One region of the Colwellia sp. Bg11-28 genome, then DNA from elsewhere that is predicted to be linked to it. Evidence: predicted binding sites of a transcription regulator. Region 1 holds the regulator's gene; each other region holds the start of a gene.
What was found. Region 1 encodes LexA, which represses DNA repair genes until DNA is damaged. Its sites were predicted from a motif close to TACTGTATNNNNATACAGTA; they were not measured.
Positions count from the first base shown of each region.

Region 2: the regulator LexA is predicted to act here: its motif matches at 1,433-1,452, upstream of ruvA (Holliday junction branch migration protein RuvA).
Region 3: the regulator LexA is predicted to act here: its motif matches at 1,206-1,225, upstream of CXF79_RS21935 (DNA topoisomerase III).
Region 4: the regulator LexA is predicted to act here: its motif matches at 1,368-1,387, upstream of recN (DNA repair protein RecN).

Region 1 covers NZ_PJBA01000005.1:227,545-230,765, reverse strand. Annotated here, with positions in the region: gene CXF79_RS06520 (TonB-dependent receptor) at 1-185, opposite strand, end outside; gene lexA (transcriptional repressor LexA) at 1,028-1,663, shown strand; gene coxB (cytochrome c oxidase subunit II) at 2,229-3,221, shown strand, end outside.
Region 2 covers NZ_PJBA01000006.1:1,854,833-1,858,053, reverse strand. Annotated here, with positions in the region: gene aspS (aspartate--tRNA ligase) at 1-559, shown strand, start outside; gene ruvC (crossover junction endodeoxyribonuclease RuvC) at 725-1,252, shown strand; gene ruvA (Holliday junction branch migration protein RuvA) at 1,493-2,128, shown strand; gene ruvB (Holliday junction branch migration DNA helicase RuvB) at 2,165-3,178, shown strand.
Region 3 covers NZ_PJBA01000018.1:1,099,277-1,102,497, forward strand. Annotated here, with positions in the region: gene CXF79_RS21930 (TonB-dependent receptor) at 1-1,077, shown strand, start outside; gene CXF79_RS21935 (DNA topoisomerase III) at 1,277-3,221, shown strand, end outside.
Region 4 covers NZ_PJBA01000006.1:77,080-80,300, reverse strand. Annotated here, with positions in the region: gene grpE (nucleotide exchange factor GrpE) at 1-238, opposite strand, end outside; gene nadK (NAD(+) kinase) at 396-1,277, shown strand; gene recN (DNA repair protein RecN) at 1,426-3,111, shown strand.

The sequences.
Region 1 (3,221 bases):
TCAACTACGCCACTAGCTTCACGTTTTGTGTCTAAAGCGCGACCAAGAGCGCCTCTAATGCCTGTAACGGTGATTTTTTCAACGTCTTTTTCAGCTGTTTTACTGTCTTCAGCATGCGCTTGGACTGAAGCTGTTGACGCTAAAATTGCAATAATTGCTGTCGATAATGTATTTTTTTTAAACATGTTATCTGTCTTCCCCAAATCATTTTTATTATTTATGGAAAGCAGACCTTGACCACTCAATGTTGCAACTAACTCCGTATCCTCAAGTAAAAGTTTAATGGCTTGTTCAATAGAATAATTGCCAGTTAACTTATTTGCCGTTATATCACTTACTTTATCAAGTGAGAAAATGAGCGTTAAGTCGGCTTGCTCTGCAAATTGAGTGAGCGATAGATCTGCTCTTTGCTGAGGAATATTGAACGAATAGGTATTACTTAATTCAGCACTTTGAACATATGGAGCACACGCTAAAGCGAGTGTTGCTGCTATGCTAGCTGAGTTAAATTTTCGTTGTTCAATAACCTCAACAGTAAGTTTTTCACTTACAAATATTAAAGACGATTGAACAAGTTTTTTCCGCCAGTGCATCGGTAACCTTTTGTTATTTTTAGTGCGTTAATGTAGCCAAACTTAAAATCATTCTGACAAAACTATATTATATTTACTAGTTAATAATCTATGTGCTGGATATAGATGATGAAAGCTAAATTATGGTCTGGTAATAAAAATAGGGCTATATAAACGAGTATATACTTGGTTAAATTTACACGTGTCAAACCACCCTGTTGTCAATTAATAGCTTACTAACCATAAACTTAATTATTAGTAGTCATGTTGATAATTCATATAAAGTCAGCTGTGAACAACAATATACTCTCATGAAAACATAGGTAGATAATCATAATGTGAGGTGATTTCTGCACGTAAACAATAATTAGTTAGATATACCTAAGCGGGGCTTGCCTTTCATCACATCCTGTATATACTACCAGTAATACTGTGTAAATTTACAGGCTAAAGCTATGATAGATTCAACTACCGAATTACGCCCACTGACTAAACGACAGCAACAGATTTATGATTTAATCAAAGCAAAGATTCAAGATACAGGCATGCCACCTACACGTGCTGAAATCGCTAATTTTTTTGGTTTCAAATCAGCTAATGCCGCCGAAGAACACTTAAAAGCTTTAGCAAAAAAAGGCTACATTGAAATGCTTGCAGGCACTTCTCGTGGCATTCGCTTGGTTGAAGAAATGCTTGAAGCAGAAGGTTTACCACTGATAGGGCGAGTTGCCGCCGGTGAACCTATTTTGGCGCAAGAGCATATTGAAGAACATTATAAAATGGATGGTAATTTATTCCATCCTGCTGCCGATTATCTCTTGCGTGTAAATGGCGAAAGCATGAAAGATATCGGTATTCTAGACGGCGACTTACTTGCTGTGCATCAAACTACTGAAGTACAGAATGGTCAAGTTGTTGTTGCCCGTGTTGAAAATGATGTCACCGTAAAACGTTTCAAACGTGAAGGAAATGTTGTCTATTTGCATGCAGAAAATGAAGACTTCTCTCCTATTAAAGTCGACTTAGCTAATCAAGAGTTTAATATTGAGGGTATCGCCGTCGGTATTATTCGAAGTGGACGTTGGATGTAATCCATCATAGCCACTGTTACAGCATTCGTCATATTTATTACCTAATTACTGCGTAATAAATATGGCGTTTTTATTTATCTTCAATATTTTCCTTTCTAAATTTCCACGTGATTTTCTGTAATTCTTAAATCCCTTTATTAGATTTAATCAAAGCTAGTCCCAGTAGAGCTCACACTCTCTTTAGAGCTATTACTCCATTGAATTAAATGGCTTTTTTATAATTCCTCAGTTATAAAATGTTTGACCTAGATCAATTTTTAGCGTAATTCTATAAATAGTAACGCATACAAAACGAACATAAAAAGAATAAAAAGACGTCTGTTTGCTAATCCTGTCACACTAGTTCACTAGTACTATGACTGATTACTCTTTTACGTCGATAATTAACTTGATCTCTAAATTATGTATATTCGTCATGAACCGTTCTATATAGCGCAACCGTGGCTAAACCGAGCTCTTGTTAGTTGATAAAAATAATAATAACAACAACAGATATTCAGTTCAGTGAGTTATGAAGTACATTGCTGCACATCTGTTCTCTATCATTGAAAAGAGGAGATGCCGTGTGGGGAAACATAAGCTAATTTGGCTAGTGTTGGTCAGCCTATTTGCCAATTCAGCCTGGGCAGAGACGCAGTTAAACCTAACTAAAGGGGTTACTGCCGTTAGTAGAGACGTATATGATTTACATATGCTAGTGCTCTATATTTGTACTGCTATCGGTATTTTAGTTTTTGGCGCTATGTTTTGGTCGATTGCTTTTCACAGAAAATCTAAAGGTGCAAAGCCTGCTGATTTTCATGAAAGTACTAAAGTAGAAATTTTATGGACAGCAATACCCATTGTTATTTTAATCGCCATGGCAGTGCCTGCTACACAAACACTGATAGCGATGGAAGACAATGAGAACTCTGATGTTACGATTCAAATCACGGGCTCGCAATGGAAATGGCATTACAAATACTTTGACCAAGATATTGAATATTATTCTGTGCTTTCCACCCCTCGCGAGCAATACCAAAACCAACAAGAAACTAGCGCCATCAAAGGTAAAAACTATTTACTTGAGGTTGATAAGCCGCTTGTTATTCCTGCTAATAAAAAAGTTAGATTTTTAATAACATCTGATGATGTTATCCATTCATGGTGGGTGCCTGCTTTTGCCGTTAAACAGGATGCTAATCCAGGATTCATCAATGAAGCCTGGACTAGAGTCGAAGAACCCGGTGTCTATCGCGGTCAATGTGCCGAGTTATGCGGAAAAGATCATGGCTTTATGCCCATAGTTGTTGAGGTAAAATCAGCTGAAGATTATGACATTTGGCTCAATGAACAACAACAACGTATCGCCGCTGCAGCAAGTGCCGAACAAGACTCATTAAACGCTTCTGTATCAAAAGAAGAACTTATGCAATTAGGTGAAACAACTTACACAGCCTACTGCTCAGCTTGTCATCAACCAACCGGTTTAGGTTTGCCGCCGGCCTTCCCTGCATTAAAAGGTAGCCCTATAGCTACAACGGGTACGATAGAAGAGCACCTCAATATTGTCTTTAAC
Region 2 (3,221 bases), on a different contig from region 1:
TAAATTAGGTGAAGAACTTGATTTACTTCAAGGTGAATGGAAACCGCTTTGGGTAGTTGATTTCCCAATGTTTGAAGAAGTAGATGGCCATATGCATGCTATTCATCATCCGTTTACTGCACCGACTAATTTAACCGCTGAGCAGTTAGAAGCAAATCCTGTTGGCGCTTTATCAGATGCTTATGACATGGTCTTAAATGGCTGTGAACTTGGTGGTGGCTCTGTACGTATTCACAATCAAGATATGCAAGCAGCAGTATTTAGAATTTTAGGCATTAGTGATGAAGAAGCAGAAGAGAAATTTGGCTTCTTACTTGAAGCGCTACAATATGGTGCGCCGCCACATGCTGGTTTAGCCTTTGGCCTTGATCGATTAGTGATGTTAATGACAGGTGCAAGTTCAATCCGTGACGTAATGGCTTTCCCAAAAACCAATACAGCGGCTTGTCCATTAACTAATGCACCGGGTAAAGCTAACCCTGAACAGTTAAGAGAATTAGGCGTTGCTGTTCTTGCAGTAAAGAAAGCTGAAGAGAACAAAGACGAAGAACAAGCATAATTAGGTAACCGTTTATCAATAGATAAATGATAACTACTGTTTGTTATGATTACTGTATATCAGTAATGTTAATGCAGCTATAACGTATGTTTTAGCTGCATTTTTTATGGCATTAATATAACTTACCTCTATTGAAGAATAAGATATCAATCAAAAGGCTCGCTGTTGACAATAATATTAGGAATTGATCCTGGTTCACGCTTTACTGGTTACGGCGTTATCAAACAAGAAAAGCAACGTTTTACCTACCTTGGTAGTGGTTGCATTAAAGCGATGAGTCAAGGTGAAGATTTAGCTTCACGTTTGCAAACAATTTTTGCTGGCGTATCTGAGTTAATTATTCAATTCAAACCGGATATGTTTGCCATTGAACAAGTTTTCATGGGGGTGAATCCTGGCGGAGCTTTGAAACTTGGCCAAGCACGGGGTGCAGCTATTGTGGCGGCAACCAATTCAGGGTTAACCATCGCAGAGTATTCAGCAAGACAAATTAAGCAAGCTGTTGTAGGTACAGGCGCAGCAGATAAAAACCAAGTACAGCATATGGTAAAAAGTATTTTAAAGTTACCAGGTACTCCTCAGGCCGATGCTGCCGATGCCTTAGCGGTAGCACTATGTCATGGTCATAGTCATACCAGTGCCGCCATATTAGCCGGTCAAGCTACAAAAATCGTTAGAGGGCGTTTACGCTAACCCGCTTTTCTATAAATCCCCATCAGCATAGCCGTCATTCCTGAAGTTTCTGATCGGGAATCCAGAAAGATTAGTTTTCAGTCGTTTTTTTGTCTGTGAAGCTAAGCCTCTGTGTTCTTCGTAGTGAGTTATTTCGTTTTAAATATTAGGCAACGTCAGCAAAATTCAACTAGGTCACTTTACTGTATAAATATATAGTGGTAGTATCTGATTCATTAATAATAGCCTTTGGTACTTGTTGTGATTGGTCGTTTACGTGGCATGCTTGTGGAAAAAAACTCTCCTGAAATATTAATTGAATGTGCTGGCGTGGGCTATGAAGTCACCATGCCAATGACGAGTATTTATGCCTTACCTGAGCTTGAACAGCAGGCAACTATTTATACTCACTTTGTTGTACGTGAAGATGCTCAATTGCTTTATGGCTTCGCCAATAAAGTAGAACGTAAGTTATTCCGGTTATTAATTAAAGTTAATGGTGTAGGTCCTAAATTAGCGTTAGCTATTTTATCAAACATGTCTGCTGATCAATTTGTTAGTTGTGTTCGTCACGATGATATTAGCGCCATTGTAAAAATCCCGGGTGTTGGTAAAAAGACAGCAGAGCGTTTGCTTATTGAAATGCGTGATCGTTTGAAAGATTGGCAAGCACAACAAATACACTTAGTTAGTGATGATGGCGTGATACCAGAACAACTCTCTGCTGAATTGAGCCAAGAAACTACTTTTGTTAATGATAATAAAGGCGATGCTATTAATGCTTTACTTTCACTTGGCTATAAACAAGTACAGGCAGATAAAGCGGTTAAATCCGTATATAATCGCGGCATGTCTAGCGAAAACATTATTCGCGATGCATTAAAATCAATGATATAGCCAACGGATTAATCACATTTTGAACTTAGGTAACCTATGATAGAAGCAGATCGCTTAATTGAACCAATTGCTTCAGTAGAAGATGAAAGGGTAGATCGTGCTATTCGTCCTAAAATGCTACAAGATTATACGGGGCAACAGCATGTTAAAGCGCAAATGGAAATATTTATTCCAGCCGCAAAAAATCGTGGCGAACCTTTAGATCACTTGCTCATTTTTGGCCCTCCAGGTCTAGGTAAAACCACTTTAGCTAATATTGTTGCCAATGAAATGGGTGTTAATATTCGCACAACTTCCGGACCAGTATTAGAAAAAGCCGGTGATTTAGCAGCGCTACTAACTAATTTAGAAGAAAACGATATTCTTTTTATAGATGAGATCCATCGTTTAAGTGCTGTGGTTGAAGAAATACTTTACCCTGCAATGGAAGATTATCAATTAGATATTATGATTGGTGAAGGACCTGCAGCGCGTTCTATCAAGTTAGACCTACCCCCATTTACACTTATTGGCGCTACCACACGAGCAGGTGCATTAACGTCACCCTTACGTGACCGATTTGGTATTGTTCAACGGTTAGAGTTTTATAATGTTGCAGACTTATCAACTATTGTCAGCCGTTCGGCACATTTTTTGAACTTAACAATAGATGAGGAGGGGGCATTTGAAGTTGCACGCCGCTCTCGCGGCACGCCACGTATTGCTAATCGTTTATTACGCCGAGTACGTGATTATGCCGATATAAAATCGCACGGGGTGGTTAGTCAACAAACTGCCGCTGCTGCGTTAGACATGTTAGAAGTTGACAGTGAAGGCTTTGATATTATGGACAGGAAGCTATTACATGCCATTATTGATAAATTTATGGGTGGACCTGTTGGCTTGGACAATGTTGCTGCAGCCATTGGTGAAGAACGAGAAACTATAGAAGATGTAATAGAGCCTTTTTTAATCCAACAAGGCTTTTTGCAACGTACTCCGCGTGGCAGAATAGCAACAGATAGAGCTTACCAACATTTTGGAATCACTAAAGATCAAACTAAAGACTAAGCCCCATAGTTTTTGCTCTTCCTTATAAGTTGTTATTTTATCC
Region 3 (3,221 bases), on a different contig from region 1:
TTACTGACTGACGGTTCTCCTAGCCATGGCTCCGCATATCGTGAGACAGATATTCGTCAAGACAGCACCAACTTAGCCGCTGGTGGTATTGCTTCTACCACATTAGAGCCAATGTACTCAGATGAAGTCACCCTAGGCTTTCAGCAAGAAGTCTTTGATACCATGACTTTTGGTACACGCGTTATTTGGCGTGAACTTGGCCGTGGTGTAGAAGATAGTGATATCCAATCACCGTTGAATAAGAAATTGGCTCAACTTGGTTATAATGATGTCGGTGGTACATGGTTCTTACACAACCCAGGCGAAAGCTTAACCATTGAACAAGATTTTGATGGTAATCCTGATAATGGCCTTGAAGCAGTAACTTTATCTGCTGAGGAAATGATGTTACCTAAGATGGAACGTCATTATGCTGCTATGGAATTCACCCTTGATGGTTCGATCACGGATAGCTTCCGCATTAACTCTTCTTACACTTACTCTAAAAACTGGGGTAATACCGAAGGTCTAGTTAAAACGGATAATAACCAAGCAGATCCAGGTTGGACAACTTCGTACGATTACGGAGATGTTATGGACCACGGCTATGGTCTGTTACCAAATGATCACACCCATGTATTCAAATTTAACGGTAGTTACGACATCACTGAAAACATAATTTTTGGTTTCGTTTCGAGTATTAGTTCTGGTCGTCCACAAAGTTATCTTGGTCGTCACCCAACTGGCGTAGATAGTTGTGCTGCGGGTAATGTATGGGAAGCATGTTATGGCAATTCTGGTCATGAGAGCTTTTACGATGAAAACGAACAACCAGCTAAACGTGGTTCAAAAGGTAATCTTGATTGGGTTACTAATGTCGACTTATCATTAACTTATATTACCGAAGTAATGGATGGTGATTTATCATTCAAAGCGACCGTTTATAACGTATTTGATAGCGATTCAGCGACCAATATTAATGAAACAAGAACCTCCCTAAATGATGACGGAAACTTAGTTAAAAATGCTGATTACGGAAGTATTACTGACCGTCAAACAGAACGTTATGTCTCCTTTGTTGCCCGTTACGAGTTTTAATAGTTACTGTTTAAGCAGCTAATATTTAGCTGCAACTAAGATTCAAGCCGCTCTTAAAGAGCGGTTTTTTATGGCGAAACTTTAAGTATCATGTGTACTCTCCTTGCCTAGTCAAAGCTAACCGATAAAGCTGTACATAAAACCAGTAAACGCATTATACTTAAGCCTTTGTTGTTAATCACTAACACTTGGATATGGCTTGAAACTCTATATTGCCGAAAAACCGAGTTTAGGTCGCGCTATTGCTGCCGCATTACCTAAGCCACAAAAAAACCATAAAACACATATTGAGCTCGCTAACGGTGATGTGGTCAGTTGGTGTATCGGACACATTTTGGCGCAAGCAGATCCTGAAGACTATGATGCCGAATTAAAAAAATGGCGCATGGAAAGTTTGCCTATAGTGCCGCAGCAATGGCAATTAAAACCCATTGCTCGAACTCGCTCACAACTCACTGTCTTAAGAAAATTGGTGAAACAAGCCGATGAAATTATTCACGCAGGCGATCCCGACAGAGAAGGTCAATTACTCGTTGATGAAGTGATTGATTACTTTAAATTATCCAAAACAAAAAAAGCTAACATTAAACGTCTGCTGATCAGCGATTTAAACTTACCTGCCGTTAAGCGAGCCCTTACGTCACTAAAACCTAATAGTGATTTTATGCCGTTATCTATTTCTGCTTTAGCACGTTCACGCGCTGATTGGCTTTATGGTATTAACCTTACCCGTGCATATACATTGCAAGGGCAAAAAACCGGTTACAACTCGGTATTGTCCGTAGGTCGTGTGCAAACACCTTTGTTAGGTTTAGTGGTTAGGCGTGAGCAAGAAATATCAGAATTTGTCAGTAAACCTTTCTTCCAAGTTCAGGCTCATATTGCACTAAGTTCAAAGGACGCCATCGCTTTTACAGCAAAATGGCAACCAAGTGAAAACTGTCAACCATATTGCGATGAAGAAGGTCGAGTTTTGGTAAAAGCATTAGCAGAGAATGTCGTTAAACGCATTGCTAACCAACCCGCAACAATCAGTAATATTGACAGTAACGAAAAACAACAAGCCGCCCCATTGCCCTTTAATTTATCGCAATTACAAATTAGTGCTGCTAAGCAGTTTTCTATGAATGCCAAGCTTGTGCTTGATGTTTGTCAGGCTTTATATGAAAGACATAAACTGATTACTTACCCACGTTCAGATTGTCGGTATTTGCCTAAAGAGCAACTAAAGCAAGCAAGTGGCATTGTTAATACACTCGCCAACTCATCATTACCTTGTAATAAACCCGCTCAAGGGGCAAATACTTCTTTAGTGAGTAAAGCATGGAACGATAAAAAAATAACCGCCCATCATGCAATTATCCCTACCGAGAAATCACCTGAGAACATCAATTTAAATACCTTTGAAAAAAATGTCTATTTACTGATTGTACGTCAATATTTAGTACAGTTTTATCCTGCCTATATTTATCAGCAAACCAAAGTGGAATTATTAATTGCTGGCGGGAATTTTATGAGCCAAGCAAAAACAGAAAAACAACTGGGCTGGCAAGTCTTATTCCCAAAAAGTAATAAAACGAAAAACCAAAGTAAGTTAGAACATGGGCAAGAACAAGAGCAAACATTGCCCCCTTTAACAAAAGGGCAACTATTACATTGCCAACAAGGCGAATTAATAGAAAAACACACGTCACCGCCGCAATCTTTTACTGATGCAACGCTGCTCGGTGCCATGACCGGTATTTCCCGTTACGTCAATGATGCGGCCATTAAAAAAGTACTGAAAGAAACCGATGGTCTGGGTACAGACGCTACTCGCGCCGGCATTATAGATTTACTTTTTAAACGCGGGTTTTTACAACGTCAAGGCAAAGCGATCACCGCAACGGAGGTTGGTGTTGCGTTAATCACCGCCCTGCCCACCATGGCTACTTTGCCAGATATGACAGCACAATGGGAAGCAACACTCACGGCAATCAGTGAGAAAAATGCCAACTATCTAAGCTTTATGCAACCTTTAACAGTTATAGTCAATGAGATGGTACAAGGTGCCAGTCAGCAATCTTTTTCTGGTTTACCTAAGGTTGCTTTTAAGCCTAAACGCGGCAAACGAACATTTCAGAAGAAAGCGGTAAAAAAAGCAA
Region 4 (3,221 bases), on a different contig from region 1:
GACGAATGTTGTCTACTTCTGCTTTAGCGCGAATAACTGAATCTTTTTGATCCGCAACGGTAGATTGAGCTGTAGCTAATGCTAGCTCTAACTCGTTAATTTTTTCTTGTTCAGCACTAATCACTTCATGGGCATGATCATGTTGATCTTCTACCTGCTCTTCAGCTTGTTGTACTATGTCATCTGCTAATTGCTCAGCACTTAACTCTTCTTTATTACTTGTTGATTCTGTTGTCATGGAAAAACCTCAATTTTATAACTCTTGGTGACATTATGGGGACTCTCTAAAATGATTCAAGCTTGATTTAAAAACATTTTGTAAAAAGTGAACTTTACAAGTGAGCAAAATCCAGCGAAACTGCTATTAACCCTAGCAAAATAAGTAAATTACCGTTATGGCTCAACACTATAAAACTATTGGCCTTATTGGCAAACCTAATCATGATGGCGCCAGTGCCACCATACAAACATTGCACAAATACTTATTAGCGAATGAGTATAAAGTTATTGTCGAAGTTTCAGTAGCGCAATCTCTCGATATCAAAAAGATGAAAACCGGCACATTAACTGATATTGGCGAACAAGCAGATCTCGCCATTGTTATTGGTGGTGATGGTTACATGCTTGGCGCAGCGCGCGTACTCGCCTGTTTCGATATTGGCGTCATTGGTGTAAACCGCGGTAACCTAGGTTTTTTAACCGATCTTTCTCCTTCTGAAATCATAAAACCTTTAGAGCAAATATTATCAGGCAAGTCACGTAGTGAACAACGCTTTATTATAGAGGCTGAAGTTTATCGTCACGGAAAACTAAAAAGTTCAAATAGCGCGGTTAATGAAGCGGTACTCCATGCCGGTAAAGTTGCCAGCATGATTGAGTTTGAAGTTTATATTGATGGCACCTTTATGTTTAGCCAGCGCTCAGACGGGTTAATTATTTCCACACCTACTGGCTCAACGGCCTATTCGATGTCTGCTGGTGGACCTATTTTAACGCCCAACTTAAATGCACTATCGCTCGTACCTATGTTTCCTCATACCTTAACAAGTAGACCAATTGTTGTTGATGGAAATAGTGAAATCAAATTGATACTAGCCAACGATAACCATGAAAACTTGCAAGTGAGTTGTGATGGTCATGTTATTTTAACGGTAATGCCTGGTGACGAAGTTATCATCAAAAAGAGTGAGTGCAGCATTCGTTTAATCCACCCATTAGATCATGAATACTTTAACGTATTACGAAATAAATTAAGCTGGGGTAACAAACTTTATTAACCTCCTGTTGCTACTTAACTATGAGTAGTAGCCAGCATTACTATCAAAAAATAAGCAAATAGTTTCAAATAAACTTGAATAAAACCCATTTACTGTATAAATTAACAGTTACTGGTTTTTTATTCATGCTTATTGCCAAAGGTTAACTATGCTGCTGCAACTTAACATTCAAAATTTTGCCATTGTCCGTTCATTAGATATTGATTGGCAATCAGGTATGACGACAATTACCGGTGAGACTGGCGCGGGAAAATCAATTGCTATTGATGCACTGGGCTTATGTTTAGGTGATAGAGCAACCACTAATGTGGTTAGACCAAACTGCAAAAAGGCTGATTTAGCCGCCACATTTGAAATAAAGAAAAATAAAATGGCGCGCGCTTGGCTAAAACAACATGAACTCGTTTCTGAGCATGATAGCGAATGTATTCTTCGCCGTGTTATCTCCGCTGAAGGCCGCTCAAAATCATATATCAATGGCAGCCAAGTGCCTTTAGTGCAATTAAAAGAAATTGGACAGCTGTTAATTAATATCCATGGTCAACATGATCACCAGCTTATCGTTAAAGCGAATCAACAATGTCGTTTACTGGATAATTATGCCAACCACTCACCTTTGTTAAGTGCAGTAAAACATTATGCCCAGCAGTGGAATAAGCTTAATAAAGAATTAGAGATGCTGCAGCAAAGCAAACAACAGCGTGAAGCTGAACAGCAACTCATTCAATATCAAGTCACTGAACTCGATGAGTTTTCATTACAGCCTGATGAGTTTTCAACACTAGAAAAAGATTATAAACGCCATAGTAATGCGCAAGATTTATTGGACTCAACGCTAAGCACATTACAAAGCTTATCAGAAAATGATAATTTTAATATCTTAGATGCACTTAGAGAATGTAGCGAAAATATCAATTCAATCGCACGCGTTGATAATCAATTAACTGATGTAGCCACTATATTATCAGATACCTTAATTCAATTAGATGAAGCAAATAACGATTTAACGCACTATTATCAGCAATTAGAACTAGACCCTCAAAATTATGCGATCATTGAAGAGCGTTACTCTACCGCAGTGCAGTTGGCCAAAAAACACCAACTGTCACCAGAAAATCTAGTTAACTTCCATAGTGAATTAAAACAACAGCTCGCTTCAATATCTAATGATGAAACCCGCATTGATACTATTATTGAAGAATTAGAGCAGACTAGAATTCATTATAATGAAAGCGCTGAACTGTTATCAGCATCAAGAGAAAAATCAGGTAAAAGCCTGAGTAAACTGATCAGTAAAAGTATGCAAGAACTGAACATGCCCCACGGACAATTTTTTATTGCCGTTGATAATAATAAAAAACAAGAAAATGGCAAAGAAACTATCAATACCAATGGTAGTGATACTATTAGCTTTCAAGTTAGCATTAACCCAGGGCAAGCGCTTGAAGCTATGCATAAGGTTGCCTCCGGTGGTGAACTATCTCGTATCAGTTTAGCTATGCAGGTTATTTTGGCCGATAAAGTGATCACGCCAACACTAATATTTGATGAAGTTGATGTCGGTATAAGTGGCCCCACAGCGGCTATGGTAGGTAAAAAGTTAAAGCAGCTATCTAAAAATACTCAAGTAATTTGTGTTACCCATTTACCCCAAGTGGCATGTAAGGGACATCAACAACTCTTTGTGAGCAAATTGACTGATGGCGAACTCACTGAAACTAAAGTAAGTGAACTAAGTGAATCAAATCGGGTCAAAGAAATTGCTCGTTTGCTTGCAGGAGATAAAATATCTCAACACAGTTTAGCAAATGCGCAAGAGCTATTAGCCAGCTAAGCTCATTTACACACACCGTTTTAGTAAAAAGGGATCCGATAACAGGTGAACTACCTACTTTCATTGTCGTGATGCAAATAGAGTTTTTTTAACTGATGTAATAAATAGCT